Regions from separate parts of the Priestia sp. TRN 1309 genome, predicted to be linked through region 1. Evidence: riboswitches for the same ligand, from Rfam matches in the RefSeq annotation. Region 1 holds a riboswitch; the other holds the start of a gene.
The links. A riboswitch is a leader RNA that binds a small molecule or an ion and turns the genes downstream of it on or off. The one in region 1 is predicted to bind S-adenosylmethionine.

Region 1 (3,320 bases):
ACACATTTTGCAATACGTTTTTTTGTCCTTTTCCTTTTAAAAAGAGATTTTGTACGCTTAAATGAGAGGTGCCTTGTGACGGCACTCTTGCAGGACGCTCTTTTAATTCTCGTCCTACCATCAGCTTGGCTAAATGGTGAGCATTAGTAGATTCTTTATTTGTGACGCCGGCTACTTTACCATTTCGCAGAACCGTGATGCGGTCCGCTACTTCCATCACTTCTTGCAGCTTATGTGTAATAATAATGATGCTTTTTCCTTGTGAAGCCAAAAAACGGATTGTTTTTAATAGTTCCTTCACTTCATGAGGAGTAAGTACAGCGGTAGGCTCGTCTAAAACAATGATTTCTGCTCCTTGATACAGCACTTTTAAAATTTCAATCTTTTGCTGTTCTCCAATTGAGCAATGCTTTACTTTTTTATGAACATCTACTGAAATCTGATAGGTTTGGGTTAATTGCTGAACATCCTCTTTCGCTTGCCTTCTATTAAAAAAGAGACCTTTCTTTGGCTCATGCCCCAAGACAATATTTTCAGCCACTGAAAAATGAGGAAAAACCATAAAATGCTGATGCACCATGCCTATTCCGTTTTTAATCGCATCCGCAGGAGATGAAAACGAGACGGTTTTCCCATGTAGCTGAATACTTCCTGAACTCGGCTTTTCCATTCCGTAAAGCATCCTCATCAACGTTGTTTTACCAGCACCGTTCTCTCCGACCAGCGCGTGAACCTCGCCTTTTTTTAGCGTAAAAGACACGTTATCGTTTGCTAAAAATGAACCGTATTTCTTCGTTAAATTCGTTAACTGCAGCAGCTCACTCATTCCATTCATTGCTCCTTTCCCCTTTAGGTTTTTTTCAAAAATAAGAAAGAGAAGCCAGCCTTACTCGACTTCTCTTCTCAACTCACTTTGCTAACGGATCTTTTACCACTGTTTTTCCATCAATAATCGAATCTTTAATTTCTTTTAATTGATTAATCACATCTTGTCCTACAAAGTCACTAAGAGGCGTCTTGCTGTCTTGAGTCACATACGTTAACCCAACACCTTTTTCTTTTAAGCCGTATGTCACTACGCCCGATTTAAATTTGTCATTTGCGAGTGCTTCTACCGTTTCATAAGCAGCTGCATCAGATCCTTTTAACTGCGATAAAACGATATGCTCAGGATCTACTTCCGTACGGTCAATATCTTGTCCTGCCGTATAAAAACCTTTTTCTTTTGCTGCTTCAAATACACCCAAGTCGCCTACTGCTGATGCTCCGGCGATAAAATCAGCGCCTTTTGAAGCTTGTAAAATAGCAAGTTCTTTTGCTTTAGCTGGATCAGAGAAGCTTCCAACATAGTTTACTAGAAACTCTGCTTTTGGATTTGTTGATTGTAATCCTTCTTTAAAACTTACCGTCCATTTTTTTAATAATGGAATATCATCAGCTGCAACCATTCCTACTTTATTCGTTTTCGTAATCAATCCTGCCGCTGCTCCTAATAAATATGAAGCTTCTTGCTCACGAAATACAATGCTTCTTACATTTGGTAAATCGACCACTGTATCAATAATCGCAAATTGACGCTGCGGATTTTCTTGAGCTACTTTTTTCAACGCATCTTCGGATTCAAAAGAAGATGTAATAATCAAGTCATAATTTTCGGCTACCGCAGCACGCAAATTACTTTCAATGGCTGCTTGGTCCGTAGATTCAATTGTCTTTACATCAATGTTATACTTCTTCCCAGCGCGCTTTGCTCCATCATCCATTTGCTGAAAAAACGGGTTAACTCCAATCTTTTCAGGCAAAACAAGAGCAATTCGCTTCTTTCCTTTCTCTTCACTTCCACTGCTTTTTGTACTTTTTGACTGACAGCCAGTTACGAGTAGTACAAGCGCAACTGCTAAAATAAGAAATCTCTTCATTTAACTTACTCCCCCTATAATATAAAAAAAGCTCTTCCTTTATATAAAGGAAGAGCTCGTTAACCAAACGTCTCTTCCTCATCTTCAAGAACATACTGTTCTTAAGGATTTGGCACCATTCTGTCATAGACAGCGGTTGCCGGGTTTCACAGGGCCAGTCCCTCCACCTCTCTTGATAAGGAAAACAATAGCTATTTGTTTTATGTAATATAGTCAATATTAATAGTTTTTCAACAATTGTCAATATTATTTTTCTTTTTCACGCAAAAAAACTTCAAAAACAGATAGGATTATACGGTTTTAGTCTACTAAAATATAAAATAAAAGTTAAAGCCTTTACCTCACTTCTTGAATCATTCTATACTTCTTCACAAAGCACTTATACTGAATCTGTTGACGGTCAAGAGGGTTTAGTGGTAGCAAATAAGTTCTATTATACCTCTTCGGTTAATGTGTTATTAATTGAAACCACTTTACCAATAATGTTAGACTTTTCCTTAGTAATATTGTTAAGAGGTGTTAACGGTGAAATTAATGAAAGAACTATCTGGCATAGCTATTGGGCTTATTATCGCTTTAGCCGTTTCAAAAACATTTTTTGATACCCCGACCAACATTGGAATCATAGTTATTTTTATTACGAGTATGGTCGTAACAGGGATAGCAAGAGTAAAACTAAGATGAGATAATCTAACAAAAAAACACCACCTTTTATTCGCAAGGTGGTGTTTTCTTTTAATGATTTTAGTATGTAGTAATTCCAAGTGAAGGCTTTTACCCTTCTCCATCAATCATCGTATACTTCCTAGCAAAGCGCTTGTAGTAAATTTGCTCATCCTCTTGTCCATTGTTAAAAACAAGTCGGTTATGATCAATATCTTTCTCTTTTAACACATAGCCTTTTTCATCCATCAGTTGAATATATTCATCTAAATGTCCTTTTTTCACCATATAGTAAAGAACATTATCTGAATCCGTAGTCTTTGCTACATCTTGACTTCCCACTTCTAACTTGAATACGGCTGTTGCTGTTTGAATGGGACGGTAGTCTCCGAACACCTTTTCCCAGTTTAGTAGCAGCAGCGCGCTGAAGATTATGATACATCCTCCAGCGGCTACGGTTAGTACAAATCGTTTTGACACTTCTTTCTCTCCTTTACATTCTTTTTCTTCTATTTAACACAACAGATTGCCCTAAACTTGTTTTGACGCCAAGCCCTAGATACACAGCAGCACCTAAAGCTATTGAAATACAAGACGTGCTAATCGCAAGTGAAGATGCAGACAGCTTATTTTCTAGAAAATAGTGAGAAGCATAATTGCCAATAAGCACAGCGGCTGACATCACACTTACTAATAAAACAGGCGTCAACGCGGCTTTTCCTAGTGATTGAACTCGGT
Region 2 (3,320 bases), 160 kb from region 1:
TTTCCAGGTACGCCGCCTTTTGTCAGCTGACCGTATCCTTTTGGAGCTTCTCCGTGCTCTGCTAAGTTAAACAGCATACGGCCTGTACTAAAAATACCGCTGTTACAAGAAGAAAGAGCTGCTGTTAGCACCACAAAGTTAATAATGCCTGCCGCTGCTGGAATCCCGATTTTTTCAAATGTTAATACAAACGGGCTTCCCTGTGAACCAATTTCTTGCCAAGGATAAATCGACATAATGACAAATAATGCACCAACGTAGAAAATAAGAATACGCCAAAAGACCGAATCAATCGCTCTTGCTAGAGATTTTTCTGGATTTTTCACTTCTCCCGCGGTAACGCCGATCATTTCAATTCCTAAATATGCAAACATAACCATTTGCAGCGACAGTAAAATACCTTTGAATCCGTTCGGGAACAGCCCGCCGTTGTCCCATAAGTTTTTAATACCCGTCGCAACGCCGCCGTTCCCGATTCCAAACACAATCATTAATAATCCAACGGCAATCATTAACACAATCGCTAAAATTTTAATAAGTGCAAACCAAAATTCCAGTTCACCATATGCCTTAACAGCTAAGAAGTTAACTGTTGTCATGATGACAAGCGCCGATAACGCCCAAATCCAGTTTGGTACATCCGGATACCAATATCCCATATAAATACCAACGGCTGTAATTTCAGCCATACATGTTACAACCCATAAAAACCAGTAGTTCCAACCTGTTAGATAACCAGCAAGGGGCCCTAAATAGTCGCGCGCGTACTTGCTGAATGAACCTGCAACAGGTTTTTGAATCGCCATTTCTCCAAGTGCTCTCATAATAAAAAACATAATCATTCCGCTAAATCCGTACGCCAATAATATTCCCGGCCCTGCTAATTTAATAGCAGATGCAGATCCAAGAAACAGCCCTACCCCTATGGCTGCTCCTAAGGACATCAGCGTCACATGTCTTTCTTCTAACCCGCGTTTCAATTCTTTCCCCTGAGTTTTCCCCTGCATAAACGTCTCCCCTTTTTCCAATCTGTCAAAACGAGATGAATACAGCTTTTTGTTAGCGCTTTCATATAAATTTATGCTAAAAGTCAGCTAGGCTGTATATTTTTATTCTATCACCTTTCTCTCGTTTTTCTTTTGTCGAAAAACAAAAAAATTATCGTATCATTTTGTTTAAACGCACAATTAGACGTAGACACTGCTTTTTTACTATGTATTTATTATCGCACCTAAGTAATAGTATTTTTTAAAAAATAGAAAAACGCCGACTCAACTCCGTCAGCGCATCGTTCATTTTATGCTTTTTTATAAAACTAGCATTTATCTCGCGGGTTCAAAAGTTTTACAGCCAGGTTCTTCCGTTTCAGAAACATGGTGACTACTTTCAGGACTCACAACGTAAATGGACTCTGCACTGCATTTATTTCCCGATTTCCAATACATGCACTCATTCACTTCACATAATACACCTTGGGCCACTGTTATCCCTCCTTTTTTTGTCTTATCTATTTACTACCCGAAATAGAACGCTTCTAACATTTACATGCAAAAAAACCGCTTGTTTATCAAGCGGATCCTTTTACTGCGTGTGTTCAACATACTGTTTTTTAGCTAAATATAATTCACGACTCAGCGTGATCCGCCGTTCTCTCAAGTTCCTTAATTTAACTTGAAACTGTTCATTAGTTGGCTCTTCTTGAATTAAGCGATACGTAAAAGAAATATCTTCATTTAACTGTTTAAAATCTTCCCATATTTCTTGAACGAGTGCGGATTGTTTGTCTTCAAATGAACGATTTTGCTTCGTTTTTAGCGCGGCTAAAATTTCCTGCTGCCACGTTTCGTCTTTTAGTTCTTTTGCTAACAAGTATAGATCTAAATAATCATCAACGCTTAGCGCCTGTTGTGTATTTTTCAATGTCATCACCTTTTCTATACGAAATGTTTCTTCCTAAGAAGAGGATTTCATCATAGAAAAAGATTCCTCTTCTTATCTGTCAGAGCTAGGCTATGCTGGAATTAGCACCATTCAATAATTGTGGTTGCTGAGGCTTCAAAGGGCCAGTCCCTCCACCTCTCTAGATAAGAATATTTCGTTTTTAAATTATTTCTGACTATTCTAATATGTTTTATATGTTATGTCAATAGCTTTTCAATAAAAAGAAAAAAGAAGTAAAATATGGTATGCTTTCATAAAGGATGGTGAGCACATGAAACGATATATGTTATCTGCTTTTTTGGGAAGCTTGCTGCTGCTTCTCAGCATTGCTTTTTCATCTACTTTCCATATTGCAATTGTCAAAACAACCGGAAGCATTGGAGGGATTATTTTAGCAGCAGCGGCTTTGATTATGAACGCACTTGAAGATCCCCCCTCCTCAGATCATACAGGTAGAGGAGCTGTTGAAGTACTAGATAAAGGCGCTGTTTGGGCTACTTATTTACTTTTACTTTCATTACCGAACCTCATCGCATGTATAACATCTTATGTTTTATGGACTCGCTGACATTCACCAACATTACGGACGTTTTGCCACCTGTAGGCTCATTGATATTTGTTTATCTACAAATCCAAGTTCACGGTACACATGCTGTGCAAAATTCCCAGCATGAACGCTGAGTCTGATTTCAGGGTATCCTTTGATAGACAATTCATCAATTGCTTTTTGCATTAACGGCTTGGCTAGACCTTGCCCGCGGTATTCTGGTAAAACATATAACTCGTAGATAAAGCCAATTTCTGCTTTTGAAAAGAAGTCGGCAGATGGACCGACAAAAACCCAGCCTGCAAGTTTATTTTCTTGTCTAGATACTAAATAATAACACCCTTTTTCAAGGGCATTATCAATTAGTTCATTTACGCGTTCAGTTGACGGTTGAAACTGATGCGTTGTTCCTTCAAACAGCGCATCAGCAGATTTCGTCCGAATTTCCTGTATTTCTTCTTCAGTAGCTTTTGCAATCATCACAATCTCTCCTTTCGTGTTCGTTTTCCACATACAGAGATAAATTCCTGCAAAAAAAAGTCTTCGCCTAAGCGAAGACTTTTATTTAAATTCAAAATGTTCTTGATGGTTGCCTTGTTCATCCGTCCAGTTAATCATGATGTCTAAGCCTGCCGCTTTTCCAGGAACAGCAAAATTGGCATAGCGAAAACGCTGACCGCTTTTGCTTAAGTTAGACCTTTCAATAGGAGAAAACAAGCTGTATTTCGCCTTATTTTTTCCTTCGTGCCGAAAAGCTTGGACCTGCACACGCTCTACGTCTTTTCCAATGTTTTCAACGGTTAATCCATATGTATGATAGACGTTATTTTTC

Region 2: linked by a shared signal. The riboswitch ahead of ACRPLQ_RS02780 (hypothetical protein) and the one ahead of ACRPLQ_RS03650 (BMP family protein) in region 1 are both predicted to bind S-adenosylmethionine.

Annotation. Positions count from the first base shown of each region.
Region 1 covers NZ_JBOZGM010000001.1:701,595-704,914, reverse strand. Annotated here, with positions in the region: gene ACRPLQ_RS03655 (ABC transporter ATP-binding protein) at 1-826, opposite strand, end outside; gene ACRPLQ_RS03650 (BMP family protein) at 909-1,919, opposite strand; SAM riboswitch class I at 1,995-2,101, opposite strand; gene ACRPLQ_RS03645 (hypothetical protein) at 2,454-2,603, shown strand; gene ACRPLQ_RS03640 (hypothetical protein) at 2,694-3,062, opposite strand; gene ACRPLQ_RS03635 (putative polysaccharide biosynthesis protein) at 3,076-3,320, opposite strand, start outside.
Region 2 covers NZ_JBOZGM010000001.1:541,372-544,691, reverse strand. Annotated here, with positions in the region: gene alaP (alanine permease AlaP) at 1-1,007, opposite strand, end outside; gene ACRPLQ_RS02785 (DUF1540 domain-containing protein) at 1,323-1,481, opposite strand; gene ACRPLQ_RS02780 (hypothetical protein) at 1,582-1,926, opposite strand; SAM riboswitch class I at 1,990-2,091, opposite strand; gene ACRPLQ_RS02775 (hypothetical protein) at 2,213-2,509, shown strand; gene ACRPLQ_RS02770 (GNAT family N-acetyltransferase) at 2,522-2,968, opposite strand; gene ACRPLQ_RS02765 (hypothetical protein) at 3,050-3,320, opposite strand, start outside.